One region of the Synechococcus sp. UW86 genome, then DNA from elsewhere that is predicted to be linked to it. Evidence: predicted binding sites of a transcription regulator. Region 1 holds the regulator's gene; the other holds the start of a gene.
What was found. The regulator HrcA, encoded in region 1, represses chaperone genes, less so after heat shock. The targets are predictions, from matches to a motif close to TTAGCACTCNNNNNNNNNGAGTGCTAA.

Region 1 (7,262 bases):
CGCCAGCGTTCTCGGGACTGCCCACCTGCTCGAGCATGGCGAGAACATCTTCGTTGGCGCCACCATGGAGTGGGCCCGCCAGGGTGCCGACGGCTGAAGCCACCACGGCGTAGGGGTCGGTGAGGGTGCTGGCGGTGACGCGGGCACTGAAGGTGCTGGCGTTGAGGCTGTGCTCGGCATGGAGCATCAGGCAGCGATCAAAGATCCGCGCCGCCAGGGGGTCCGGCTCACGTTCGGTGAGCATGTAGAGGAAATTGGCGGAGTAGGCCAGATCATCCCTGGGCTGGATTGGGTCCTGGCCTTTGCGGATCAGCTGAAAGGCCGCCACCATCGTGGGGATCTTGGCGATCAACCGCACCACCGCGTCATAGATGTACTGCGGGTCGTCGATCGCCCGGCGCGAATAAAACAGCCCAAGGGAAGCGGCGCTGGACTGCAGCGCGTCCATGGGATGGCCGCTGGCCGGGAAGCACTTCATCATGTCCCGCACACGGAAGCTGACCCGCCGGTGCATCTGCACCGCGTGCTCAAACTCCGCCAACTGGTCGCGGCTGGGCAGCTCTCCCCAGATCAGCAGGTAGGCCGTTTCCAGAAAACTGCTTTTGGCCGCCAGATCCTGCACCGGGTAGCCGCGATAGGTGAGCAGCCCCTTCTCACCATCGATGTCGCAGATCGCCGACTGGGTGGCCGGCACGCCATCCAGACCTGGACGCAGTTCGATCCCGGTCCGCGCATGGCGCAGGTCGCCTGTCTGCTGCTGGGCCACCACCTGATTGCCTCTAACAGCAACCTAAATCGTCAATCAACAGTGCTGGCCGAAGCAAAGCCTTCAACTGCCACTGGCCCGTGGAACGACGCAGCTGAATCACGCCGGCTTTCTTCAGCACCAGGGATCCCGGGGCACACCCCAGAAGACCGCAGGTCAGATCTCCTAGATCCGGCTCATGGCCGACCAAGCCAAGCCGTTGATCGAAGGCGGTCACCAGCATGTTGAGGGCCCCTCCCGGCTGGAGCCGTTCATCCACCGCGAGTTCAGAAGCGAGCCCCGCCTCCAAAGCCAGTTCCGCCGTTTGCAGAGCCCGGCGATAGGGGCTGGACAGCAATCGATCCAAGCGCAGCCCGCGTTGCACCAGGGCCGCCATCACCCGCTGGGTTCGCTGACGGCCAGCGGCGGTCAGGGGTCGATCCGGATGGTCCTGGCCCGCCTGGCGGGGCTCGGCGATGCCATGCCGCAACAGAACCAGGTCAGCCGAGTTCGAGCCGGGCATGCAACGGAATCTCGGTACTGCCTTGCTCCTGACGATCAACATCGACGGCCACCGCAAGGCCGCGGACCTGATCCTGAAGCGGCCGCCCCGCCATCACCTGCAGCAGGGCCCAGGGCCGCCATTGCCCCAACAGCGCACGGGCCGGCTCATCCGCCAGCAGGAGGGCCTGCGCCGGTTGGGAGGACGCTGTGAGTTCCTGCCATTGGTTCAAGCGGGGCTGGAGGGCACGCCCGTTCTGGCGCTGCGCCAGAGCCATCAAGGACTCGCCCCACCAGTTCAGCGCAGACGAGCGAACCTGAGCCACGGCCAATTGGGCATCCACCCCAGGCTGGCGTCCCCGCTGGCGCACCAGCCGCGTCCACACGCTCAACACCTCGCCATCGCCCTCCAGTTCAGAACGGGTCAGGCCCTGCTCCTGCAGACGTGCATCCACCGCATCCCTGGCGGGGCTTTGCGGGCGGGTGGCCAGCAGCCAGCCCTCGGGTTGCTCCTGCCAGAGAAGAGGGCCAGCATCAGCCCCCACAACAGCATCGGCCGCCGGCTGGTCCGCCAGGCGCTGCTTCAGCAACGGAGCGAACCATTGGGCCAGCGGATGGCTTTCGCTGGGATCCAACAAACGGGCCGGACTCTGGAGCTGAGCCAGCCAGCGGGCATGGCCGCCCGCCGACGCCGTCAGATCCGTGAGCCCAGGCCAGGGGTCGGTGCCAAGGGCTTGCCGGAACCCGAGGCGCCCATCCACCGCCAGGGTTGAACCCTCCGGACGCAGTGATGCCACGAGTCCGCTCAGGTCGTCCCGTTGGGCCACCAGCTGCGGAAGCTGCAGCCAATGCTCAAGGGCATGGGGAGATGCCGTGAACAGAGCCACGCCTTCGCCGAGCTCAGCCACCTGACGTTGCAGGCGTTGATCGCCCAGCTGATGCTGATCCGGAAGCTGGGAGACATCGAGGGCCTGCTCCAGCACACCCCGGCCTGAGGCCACCAGCAGCAGATCGTCGTCAATCAAGGCCGTGGCCAGGGGTTGGGGGTCATGCCCCACCAACGCCCCCTGGCCGCTGATCACACCGATGCCGCGGTAACTGCTGATCTGCAGGTCGGTACCCGCCAGGCTGCGGGTCTGCCAGAACCGTTGCAGAAAGCGCCGGGCGCCGTCGTCATCCCGACTGGTCAAAGCCAACACCCAACCGGCGTTGGAATCCCCATCGGTGAGGGTGAGACTGACCTCCTCGCCAAGCCAGGGCTCCAGCTCAAGACCGAACTGGAGGCCCGCCAAGGCAAAGACGCCTTCGCGCCACTGCCGGGCGCCATCACGGGCATCGCGGCGTTGGGAGGCAGGGGCAACGGCCTGGGCATAGGCCGGCAGCCGTCCTGGATCGGCCAACCAATGGAGGGACAAGTCAGCATCCCGGGGCACAAACCGGGCCGCCCGAGGCAGATGCAACGGCTGCTCCGCCAACTGCAGGGGGCTCTGGCGGTTCATGGTCCAGAGCAGGCCAGCGGCCAGCAAAATCAGCGACAACAGCACAGCGCCGGCAGCGCTGAGGAAGGGGCGGGCCTTCATGGGCCGGCGGTCTCGGGTCGCCTCATCTTTGTCCATCACCGCAGAATGGCGCCATGGGCCAATCCCAACAACCACAACCAATCCAAGCCTCTGAACTGCAGCAATGGCTGCAAAGCGAGCGACCTTCACCGCAACTGGTGGATGTGCGCGAGGAGGCTGAGTTCGCGATCGCTGCCTTTCCAGGTGCGGTGCTGCACCGCCCCCTGAGCCAATCCAATGCATGGCTTGGAACACTGCAGGCCGACCTCAACCCCGATCAACCCGTCGTGGTGGTCTGCCATGCCGGCGTGCGCAGCTACCACTTCGGCCTGTGGCTGCTGGACCAACCCTGGGGCCTTGAGGTGTGGAACCTTGAGGGAGGCATTGATGCCTGGAGCCTTCAGGTGGATCCCAGCGTTCCCCGCTACTGATGAGCAAGCCCCTGTCCCTGCGGCAAGAACAGGTGCTTCAGGCGACGGTGCACCACTACGTCGACACGATGGAGCCGGTGGGCAGCCGCACCCTGGTGCAACGCTTCGGCATTCCCGCCAGCTCCGCCACCGTTCGATCGGCCATGGGGGCGCTTGAGCGCCGAGGACTGCTGCATCAACCGCACACCTCCGCCGGACGCGTTCCCAGTCCGATGGGATACCGGCACTACGTGGACGCGTTGCTGCCGGAACCCGGCATCGCTGTTCAACACCTGGAACGGGAGCTCACCGGCCTCAGTCTTCGTTGGGCCGGTTTGGACGACCTGATGATGCATCTGGCTCGTCGGCTGACGGATTTCACCGGTCTGATGAGCCTGATCACCCAACCGCAGCAGGAGAACCAGCAACTGGAGACGATCCGTCTGGTGCCCAGCGGTGATCGACTGCTGGTGATGCTGGTGGAAGCCAATGGCCGCGCCAGCCACCTCAACCTGCGTCTGCCCCACGGGGCTGAAGCCGAACTCACCGCGATGGAACGCTGGGCATCGGCCCAGCTCGAGCAGGGCGACCTGAACTGGGACGCACTGCCAAGGCAGCTGCAACGCAGCGGTGCTGTGCTGCGCAACGCCCTTGAGCAGCCCACCCCCGCCAACTCCACACAGGTGGTGGTGCATGGCCTTTCCAGGCTGGTAAGCGAACCGGAATTTGAAAGCACCTCCAGTCTTCGGCCGCTGTTGGAACTGATCGATGACCAACCCGCCACCTTGATCAGCCGCGGTAAATCCGCACGGGTGTGGATCGGCGAGGAACATCCGCAGCCAGCCCTGGAGGCCTGTGCCGTGGTTCAGGCGCCCTACCGCTGCAACGAGGGGCTCGGCCATGTGGCTCTGGTGGGGCCGATGCGGATGGCATACGCCACGGCACGGGCTGCCGTACAGCGGGTGGCCCGCCACCTGGAATTGCTGCTGGCCTGAGGTCAGCTCCCTAGAGCTGATCCCCCAGCTTCTCCGCCACGGTGTTGACGTCCTTGTCGCCGCGGCCAGAACAGTTGATCACCACTTCGGTGCCATCGGCCAGGGTGGGGCAAAGCTGCTCAAGCCAGGCGAAGGCATGGGCGGTTTCCAGGGCTGGAATGATGCCCTCAAGCTCACTCACCAGGCGCAGGGCATTGAGGGCCTGTTGGTCGGTGACTGCGGCGTACTCGGCACGTCCGATCTCCCGGAGATAGCTGTGCTCCGGCCCCACTCCGGGGTAATCGAGACCTGCACTGATGGAGTGAGCCTCCATCACCTGACCGTCGCCGTCCTGCAGCAGCAGGCTCATGGCGCCGTGCAGCACACCGGCACGACCCTCGGTGATCGTCGCGGCGTGGCGACCGGTGGCCACACCATCACCGGCGGCCTCAACACCGATCAGCCGCACATCTGTGCATTCGACGAAGGGATGGAACAGGCCCATGGCATTGGAGCCACCGCCAACGCAGGCCATCAGCACGTCGGGCAGCCGGCCGAAGGCGTCCTGACACTGCTGCTTGGACTCCTCACCGATCACGGCATGGAAATCCCGCACCAACATCGGATAGGGGTGCGGACCAGCGACGGATCCAAGGATGTAGTGGGTGGTCTCGACGTTGGTCACCCAGTCGCGGATCGCCTCACTGGTGGCGTCCTTGAGGGTGGCGGTGCCGGCCGTCACCGGTTGAACCGTGGCGCCCAGCAGGCGCATGCGGAAGACGTTGAGGGCCTGACGGCGCATGTCTTCCGCGCCCATGTAGATCACGCACTCCAGACCAAAGCGGGCACAGACCGTGGCCGTGGCGACGCCGTGCTGCCCCGCACCAGTCTCGGCAATGATCCGCTTCTTGCCCATGCGCAGGGCCAGCAGGGCCTGCCCCAGGGCGTTGTTGATCTTGTGGGCACCGGTGTGGTTCAGGTCTTCACGCTTGAGCCAGATGCGGGGGCCACCCTCGGCGCGGCGGTAGTGGGCGGTGAGACGCTCGGCCTCATACAACGGTGTCGCCCGCCCGACGTAGTTCTTGAGCAGACGGTTGAGCTCGGTGGTGAAAGCGGGATCGTTCCAGGCCTGGGCCGCTGCTTGCTCCAGTTCCGCCAAGGCCGGCATCAGGGTCTCGGGCACGTACTGGCCACCGAATCGTCCAAAGCGGCCGTGGGCACCGGGGCGCACCGCTGGCTGCAGGCTGGAGGGATCCGGAGTGCTGGCGTTGGGCAGGGTGCTGGTCACGGATCCACGGCGGAGCGTCGGCTCAGCGTAAGCAGGCGGTCACGCCATGGGGCGCCGCATCGGCGCTCATCGACAATGCAAGCCGGTTGCGACGGGTGGATGCCGAAGGGAGGCTGGCAAGAATTCAGCAGTGCCGGGAGCCTGCAGCGACCGAGCGGCCCTGCGGCGGAGCCCACAGCCAAGGCGCAGCAAATGGTGCGGGTGCAGCCCACCCGTGGTGGCAAAGGTGGCAAAAGCGTGACGGTGATCCGGGGCCTGGAGCTGGATGCTGCGGGCTTCAAGGCGCTGCTGAAGAAGCTCAAAACACGCATCGGCAGTGGCGGGACCGCCAAGGAAGGCGTGATCGAACTGCAAGGAGATCAGGTGGATCTGGCGCTCGAGCTGCTCAGCAAGGAGGGATACCGGCCGAAACGGGCTGGGGGCTAAGGGAGAATGGCCGCCACTTCTTGCTGTGGCCATGACCGCCAGCCCCACCTACGGAGAGCTCACCAACAAAGGTGCGTCCACCAACATCGCCTGGCATGAGGCCTCCGTGGGCCGCGACGAGCGCTCAAAGCAGCGTGGTCACCGCAGCGCCATTCTTTGGTTCACCGGACTCTCCGGCTCCGGCAAGAGCACCCTGGCCAATGCCGTCAACGCAGCCCTGTTTGAGCGGGGACTCGCCACCTATGTGCTGGATGGCGACAACATCCGTCACGGCCTCTGCAAAGACCTGGGCTTCTCCGATGCCGACCGTGAGGAGAACATCCGCCGCATCGGTGAAGTGGCCAAACTGTTCCTGGATGCGGGCGTGATCGTGCTGACCGCCTTTGTGTCCCCCTTCCGCGCTGACCGGGACAAGGCCCGGGACCTGGTGGAGGACGGCGACTTCCTCGAGGTGTTCTGCGCCGCAGATCTCGAGGTCTGCGAATCCCGCGACCCCAAAGGCCTTTACGCCAAGGCACGGGCGGGGCAGATCAAGGAATTCACTGGCATCTCCAGCCCCTACGAAGCACCGGAAACGCCCGAACTGAAGATCGACACCGGCAAGCAGGATCTGGCCGACTCCGTGGAGCTGGTGATCAAAGCGCTCCAGGAGCGTGGTGTGATTCCGGCCGCCTGAGGTCGCCGTCGCCAGCCCTGGCGGCATCCGCCAGGGTTTTGATGCAACTGGCCACCGGCACAGCCAACAGCAGGCCCAGAAGATCCCCCACGCCATAGAGCGCACCCACCCGGGCGCCGATGGGCAAGGCGATCAGCAACCAGGCCGGTTGCAACCCCACGATGCTGCCCATCAGCCGCGGTTGGATCACCTGATCCACGATCTGACCGACCACAATCGCCGCGGCGAGCAGCTCAAGACCTGTGCGGGGGTCCTGAACCGCCAGCACCGCACTCACCGAGACGATCGACACGGCACTGGCATAGGGCACCAGGGTGGTGAAGCCGATCAGCACGGCGAACAAAACGCCGTAGGGAATCTTCAGGGCGGTGAACACCAGAAGCTGACCACCACTGAGGATCAGCGCCAACACCACCTGGCCGGCGAAATAGCCCCGAAAGGTGCGCTCGAGGGTCGTCTGCACCAGATCCCGCCAACGGTCGGGCAGCCAGCGGGCCAGACCGTCGACGATCGGATCCGCCCCAAGCAGCAGGAAGACCGCCAGGACCAGCACGATCACCACATTGATCGTGGTACCTACCGTGGCCCCCAGCAGGCCCAACAGACGCTGGCTCAACTGCGTCGCCAGACGGCTGAACTGGGCCACAAGATCACTGCTGAGGTCAGCGAAATCAGCCGGAAGG
Region 2 (7,262 bases), on a different contig from region 1:
GGAGCTGGATCGGCACCGGCCTTTTGTTGATCGTCTTGGTGCTGCTGCACAGCCCCAAAGGTGATGGCATGGGTGGCTTGGCGGCAAGCGGCAGCTCCATGTTCAGCAGCGCCAGCAGCGCAGAAGCAACTTTGAACCGTCTGACATGGACATGCCTGGCGTTGTTTTTGTCCTTGGCTGTGATCCTGAGTGCTGGCTGGTTGAACTAAACCAACCAGCTCACAAACTCAATTTCCAGCACACATATTTTGAAGGCAGCTTCAGGCTGATGGCTGGAATGCTGCTCATCAACTTGCAGATCTGTTCCAATCAATTTTGCGACCAGAAGTTACACAAGAAAGCACATAGAGCACGAATCAAGAAAACCGAGGCACAACTGAGGCGGTATTGCAAGATCAACAGAGCAAGGATTCTTCAGGCATCCTGAATGGATGAGAGCCCTAGCGGCCTTGAGCCTAAGCCGTCAGACTTCAGATTCCAGAAACATTACTCAGGGCTTTGCAAGCCTGATTTCAGAAAAGCAATTTCCTTGTAGACCCGATCAAGCTCGTACAACGTTTTTGTTTCCTTCTTTTCAAGGATTTCAACCCGCTTCAACAAATCCTCCAACAACTTGTTTTGCAAAGATTCAACCTGAACTTGCCTTTTTTGCACGCCTTTTGAGGGAGCAGAAGCCGTGCTGGCCCGGGAAAGAATGCCTCCATCCGTTTCGACGTACAACAAGGCAAGACGCTCCAACACCTTGGAGTAAGCCTTGTCTTGTTGTCGGCAAAGGGCTTTGAAACGCTGCAGCGTCTCTGGAGCGAACTGGGCGGCGAAAGCTCCGGGGCGCTGGGGCATTTGTCCCGACACATCGATACACAGCAAGACGTTAGCCGGTACCTCTCCGCACCCCGAATCCTTCATGACCGGCAACCAACGCCGGCCCCCAGGCGCCACATGTCTTGTAAAAACTAGTTCTTACAAGACAGCATCCGAACATAAAAAAGAGGCCCCGCAGGACCTCTTGGCATGACTTGAGTTGGGGTGATCGGGTGGTCTCCCGACCACCCGAAGGTCGATCAGTAGTCGAAGTCGCCGCCACCCATGCCGCCGCCGGCAGGAGCTGCTTCCTTCTTCTCAGGCAGATCAGCCACGATGCACTCGGTGGTGAGCACCATGCCAGCGATGGATGCGGCATTTTGCAAACCGGAGCGGGTCACCTTGGCGGGATCGACGATGCCGGCAGCCAGCATGTCGACGTACTCGCCGGAGGCAGCGTTGAAGCCTTCGGCACCAGCGCGAGCCTTGACGTTCTCAGCCACAACAGCGCCGTTGGCACCTGCGTTTTCAGCGATGCGCATCAGCGGAGCGGTAAGAGCAGCAGCCACGATGTTGGCGCCGATCAGTTCCTCACCGGACAGGCTGGAGGCTGCCCACTGCTCCAGGGCCGGAGCCAGGTGAGCCAGGGTGGTGCCACCGCCAGGAACGATGCCTTCCTCAACAGCCGCCTTGGTGGCGTTGATGGCGTCCTCGAGACGGAGTTTCTTGTCCTTCATCTCGGTTTCGGTGGCTGCACCCACCTTCACCACAGCCACGCCACCGGCCAGCTTGGCCAGGCGTTCCTGCAGCTTCTCCTTGTCATAGGTGGAGTCGGTCTCGTCCATCTGCTTCTTGATCTGTTCGCAGCGGGCGCCGACAGCCGCCTCGTTGCCCTCGGCAACGATGGTGGTGGTGTCCTTGTTGATGGTGATGCGACGGGCGGTGCCCAGCATCTCGAGCTTGGCGTTCTCCAGCTTGAGACCGGCATCTTCAGTGATCAGCTGACCGTTGGTCAGCACAGCCATGTCTTCCAACATGGCCTTGCGGCGATCACCAAAACCAGGAGCCTTCACAGCGGCCACGTTCAGCACACCGCGCAGACGGTTCACCACCAGAGTGGCCAGGGCTTCCTTCTCGATGTCCTCAGCAATGATCAGCAGAGGCTTGCCAGTGCGGGCGATTTGCTCCAGCACGGGCACCAGATCCTGCACCAGACCGATCTTCTTGTCGGTGAGAAGGATGTAGGGCTCGTCGAGGACGGCTTCCATCCGCTCGGTGTCGGTGGCGAAATAAGGGGAGATGTAGCCCTTATCGAAGCGCATGCCCTCGGTGACCTCGAGTTCGGTCTCCATGGACTTGCCCTCTTCGAGGGAAATCACACCTTCCTTGCCAACCTTGTCCATGGCGTCGGCAATCATCTTGCCGACTTCTTCATCGTTGCCGGCGGAGATGGTGCCGACCTGAGCGATGGCATTGCTGTCAGCGATGGGCTTGGCCATTTCCTTGATCTTGCTGACCAGGAAATCGGAAGCCTTGTCGATGCCCTTCTTCAGGGTGATGGCGTTGGCACCGGCAGCCACGTTGCGCAGACCCGCCTTGACCATGGCGTGGGCCAGAACGGTGGCAGTGGTGGTGCCGTCACCTGCGGCGTCGTTGGTTTTGGAGGCGGCCTGACGGATCAGAGCAACACCGGTGTTCTCGATGTGGTCTTCGAGCTCGATCTCCTTGGCGATGGTGACACCGTCATTGATGATCTGGGGTGCACCGAACTTCTTCTCGAGCACCACGTTGCGGCCCTTGGGACCCAGGGTCACGGCAACGGCTTCGCAGAGGATGTCGATGCCTTTTTCGAGAGCGCGACGGGCGTTCTCGTTGTAGATGATGCGCTTTGCCATGGAAGGCGGTTCCTAATGAAGAGGATGGTTAAGGGAGGCTGAGTTGAGACTCAAGCCGCAATGCAGCGGGGCTGATCTCAGTTGACGACAGCCAGGATGTCCTTCTCGGACAGCAGCACGTATTCATCGCTGCCGAGCTTGATGTCGGTGCCGGCGTACTTGCTGTAGAGGACCTTGTCGCCCACACCAACTTCGGGAGCCTGACGGCTGCCGTCGTCGTTGCGCTTGCCGGGGCCCACCTGAACCACCTCACCCACCTGGGGCTTTTCTTTGGCGGTGTCAGGCAGAAGGATGCCGCCGGCAGTCTTCTCTTCGGATTCAGAGACCTTGACGAACACGCGGTCGCCGAGGGGTTTAACGGTCGAGACGCTGAGAGAAACAGCAGCCATGGGTACTTGCAGGAGCAGGGACAGGGCGCAATGCGCCACGCATCGACGCGAGTTGGCACTCGATGCCGATGAGTGCCAACGTATGCAAGCGACCACCCCCCGGGCCATACCCCAAGCTGTGCGGGTGACCGAACCGTGGGGGGGTGCAACCACAGCGGTGGTATGGTTGCGCCGCTCTGAATGGGTCCGAGCGCGCAGCGCCTGTTCCCGCAACTCTCCTTCCTATGGTCGCTTCTGCTCCTGCATCTGCTGGCACCAAGGGTGTGATCCGTCAGGTGATCGGCCCGGTTCTGGACGTTGAATTTCCCGCCGGGAAACTGCCCAAGATCTATAACGCCCTGCGCATCGAGGGGAAAAACCCCGCAGGTGACGACGTCGCTCTGACCGCTGAGGTTCAACAGCTTTTGGGTGATCACCGAGTTCGTGCCGTTGCCATGAGTGGCACCGACGGTCTGGTGCGCGGCATGGAAGCCGTTGACACCGGTGCACCGATCTCCGTGCCCGTTGGTGAAGGCACCCTCGGCCGCATCTTCAACGTGCTGGGCGAGCCCGTCGACGAGCAGGGCCCCGTCAACACCACGGCCACCGCTCCCATCCACCGGGATGCCCCCAACATCACCGAGCTTGAGACCAAGCCCAAGGTGTTCGAGACCGGCATCAAGGTGATCGATCTCCTGGCTCCCTATCGCCAGGGCGGCAAGGTCGGCCTGTTCGGCGGCGCCGGCGTGGGCAAGACCGTGCTGATTCAGGAGCTGATCAACAACATCGCCAAGGAGCACGGCGGTGTGTCTGTGTTCGGTGGTGTGGGTGAGCGCACCCGTGAGGGCAACGACCTCTACGAGGAATTCAAGGAATCTGGCGTGATCAACGCCGACGACCTCTCCAAGTCGAAGGTCGCCCTCTGCTACGGCCAGATGAACGAGCCCCCCGGCGCCCGGATGCGCGTGGGCCTCTCCGCTCTGACCATGGCTGAGCACTTCCGCGACGTGAACAAGCAGGACGTGCTGCTGTTCGTGGACAACATCTTCCGCTTCGTGCAGGCCGGCTCCGAGGTGTCCGCACTGCTGGGTCGCATGCCTTCCGCTGTGGGTTACCAGCCCACCCTGGGCACCGACGTGGGTGCCCTGCAGGAGCGTGTTGCATCCACCGTTGAAGGTTCGATCACCTCGATCCAGGCCGTTTACGTGCCTGCTGACGACCTGACCGACCCCGCACCGGCCACCACCTTTGCCCACCTCGACGCCACCACGGTGCTGAACCGTGCCCTGGCTTCCAAGGGCATCTACCCCGCTGTGGATCCTCTGGATTCCACCAGCACCATGCTCCAGCCAGCTGTGGTGGGTGACGAGCACTACCGCACCGCCCGCGCCGTGCAGTCCACCCTGCAGCGCTACAAGGAACTGCAGGACATCATCGCGATTCTTGGTCTCGACGAACTGTCGGAAGACGACCGTCGCACCGTGGACCGTGCCCGCAAGGTGGAGAAGTTCCTCTCCCAGCCTTTCTTCGTGGCTGAAATCTTCACCGGCATGCCCGGCAAGTACGTGAAGCTGGAGGAGACCATCGCTGGTTTCAACCAGATCCTTTCCGGTGAGCTGGACAGCCTCCCCGAAGCCGCCTTCTACCTGGTGGGCAACATCGAGGAAGTGAAAGCCAAGGCCGAGAAGATCGCCGCCGAAACCAAGTGATCCCTGTGGGGGTGTGAATCACACCCCCGATCACGTGTTTCTCGACAGTCCGTTCTCTTTTCGAACCAAGGTTCATGTCCCTCACCCTCCGCGTGCTGGCAACAGACCAGAACGTCTTTGATGGCAGCGCCGACGAGGTGATCCTGCCCAGTACCACCGGTCAACTCGGCATCCTGCCCGGCCACATCTCCCTGCTCACCGCCATCGACATCGGTGTGCTGCGGGTGCGTGCCAACGGTGCATGGAACTCCATCGCTCTGATGGGTGGTTTCGCCGAAGTGGATGCTGATGAAGTCACCGTTTTGGTGAACAAGGCCGAACTTGGCAGCTCCATCGATTCCGCCACCGCCGAAGCCGCTTTCCAGAAGGCCTCCACCGTGGTGGCTGGCATGGAAGGCCAACCCGCTTCGCCGGAAAAACTCAAGGCGCAGCAACAGCTGAATGAAGCCCGCGCTCGCCTTCAGGCCAGCAAAACCGCCGACTGATTCATCCCCCTGTTTCAAGGATGACGTCGCCAAAGGCCAGGGGTTACCGCCCCTGGCCTTTTTCGTGGTGTGGTTTGTCCGTTCATCATCCCAACACCAACCAAGCCACTGGAAGGCATAAAAAAACCTGCCCGAAGGCAGGTTTGCATCATCAAATTGAAAAGCGGAATCAGGCGGTACCGCAGAAGGTGACGTCGGGGAACTTGGACTTGGCCTCGTCGAGGCTCTTGCCTTTGCCCTCTTCCTGCCAATAGTTGATCACCTCAGTGGCCTGGTTGAGCACTTCAACCCGCTCGTTGTCGGTGATCCAGCTCTTGCCTTCCAGCTCGGTCTTGAGGCTTTCCCAGGCATCCTCACGGGGCCAGAAGAAGTAGGAGGTGAGGGGGCTGGGGCCACCGCCAACGATTTGATCAACTGCAAGGGCCACGTTGTCGGGAAGCCAGAGGATCTTCAGCAGGAAGCGGCCCTCATCGGCCTTGGGGGTGTAACCGGAAGGAACACCATCAGCATCGATGGTGGCCGTGGCCAGAGCCGCGGCGGCGCCCTTCAGCACAGGACGGCCTTCAGCTTCGCTGGCTGCAGGCTTTTCAGTGGTTTCAGCTGCCTGGGTGGCGCCTTCAGCCGCGTCGGCGGACGGAGTCGCGACCTCCTGGTCGGTAGGGGCAGCGCCTTCGGTGACCGTCATGGTGTCAGCGCTCAAGACAGAAGTACAAACAACTAACCTACCAGCCGCTCCCCATGAGACGTTCTGGGATCCCCAACCATCCTGCTGTTCGACATCGATGGTGTGATCCGCGATGTCGCGGGCAGCTATCGGCGGGCCCTTCAATGCACTGTGCAGCACTACTGCGGTTGGCAGCCCGGCGCTGATGTCATCGATGCGTTGAAGGCTGAAGGAGCCTGGAACAACGACTGGGACGCCAGCCTTGAACTGCTGCGGCGCCATGGTGCTGAGCTGCCGGATCGCGCCGCGCTGATCGATGTGTTCAGCGGCTTCTACTTCGGCGGAGATCCGGACGGAGACCCCAGCCAATGGACGGGCTTCATCGGTGATGAGCCTCTTCTGGTGGACGCCAGCTTTTTCGCCACGCTGTCGAAGCGCAAGTTGCGCTGGGGATTTGTGAGTGGAGCGGAACCACCCTCAGCCCGCTTCGTGCTTCAGCAGCGCCTGGGGCTCCAGGACCCGCCCCTGATCGCGATGGGAGATGCCCCCGACAAACCGGACCCCACAGGCTTGATCCGCCTGGCCAAAGCACTGGGGGCCAGTGCCGAGGGAGTTCAGGTGGCCTATCTCGGCGACACCGTGGCCGATGTGCACACCGTGATCCAGGCCCGGGAACGCTGGCCGGAACAACGATTCGTAAGCCTGGCGGTGGCACCGCCTCACCTGCAAACCCCAGAGCAGGCTGCGGCGCGCGACATCTATGAGCAACGGCTGCGGGAGGCGGGCGCCGATCAAGTGCTGACGACCACTGAAGCGGTCTTGCAGTGGGAAGGAGCTGCGGGATAAGGGCAACTGCGGTCCGCGAAACTCCCCGCTGATCGAGGCGATCAGCGCTCCATTGCAGCAACGCTCTTTAGGGCGCCGGCAGTGAGCACCTCATGGCCGGTCTCGGTGACGGCAACGTCGTCTTCGATGCGGATGCCGATGCCTTTCCAGCGATCGTCAATCTCTGGCTGTCCTTCCGGCACGCTGAGGCGATCGCTGACGTAAAGACCGGGCTCAACGGTGAGCACCATGCCTGGCTCCAGCGGCGCAGGTTGCTCACCGAGCCTGTAGGCCCCCACGTCATGCACATCCAGACCAAGCCAATGGCCGGTGCGGTGCATGTACAGGTGGCGGTAGTCACCTCGCTCGATGATGCCGTCCACATCCCCGATCAGCAGGCCCAGGTCCACCAGGCCCTCCACCAGAATTCGCAGAGCGGTGTCGTGCACCGCCTCCGCCGTGCCGCCGGGAGCCACAACGGCAACTGCAGCTTCCTGAGCCTCCAGCACCAAGCT

Region 2: the regulator HrcA is predicted to act here: its motif matches at 3,138-3,164, upstream of groES (co-chaperone GroES).

Annotation. Positions count from the first base shown of each region.
Region 1 is NZ_UCNU01000009.1:33,926-41,187, forward strand. Features, by position in the region: gene DXY04_RS02605 (citrate synthase) at 1-766, opposite strand, end outside; gene sixA (phosphohistidine phosphatase SixA) at 780-1,268, opposite strand; gene DXY04_RS02615 (DUF3352 domain-containing protein) at 1,246-2,826, opposite strand; gene DXY04_RS02620 (rhodanese-like domain-containing protein) at 2,880-3,236, shown strand; gene DXY04_RS02625 (heat-inducible transcriptional repressor HrcA) at 3,236-4,210, shown strand; gene trpB (tryptophan synthase subunit beta) at 4,221-5,477, opposite strand; gene DXY04_RS02635 (translation initiation factor) at 5,577-5,903, shown strand; gene cysC (adenylyl-sulfate kinase) at 5,935-6,579, shown strand; gene DXY04_RS02645 (AI-2E family transporter) at 6,539-7,262, opposite strand, start outside.
Region 2 is NZ_UCNU01000015.1:126,148-133,409, forward strand. Features, by position in the region: gene secG (preprotein translocase subunit SecG) at 1-209, shown strand, start outside; gene DXY04_RS07960 (hypothetical protein) at 487-906, opposite strand; gene groL (chaperonin GroEL) at 1,062-2,696, opposite strand; gene groES (co-chaperone GroES) at 2,774-3,085, opposite strand; gene atpD (F0F1 ATP synthase subunit beta) at 3,310-4,773, shown strand; gene atpC (ATP synthase F1 subunit epsilon) at 4,848-5,258, shown strand; gene DXY04_RS07985 (30S ribosomal protein PSRP-3) at 5,428-5,943, opposite strand; gene DXY04_RS07990 (HAD-IA family hydrolase) at 6,046-6,768, shown strand; gene DXY04_RS07995 (aminopeptidase P N-terminal domain-containing protein) at 6,810-7,262, opposite strand, start outside.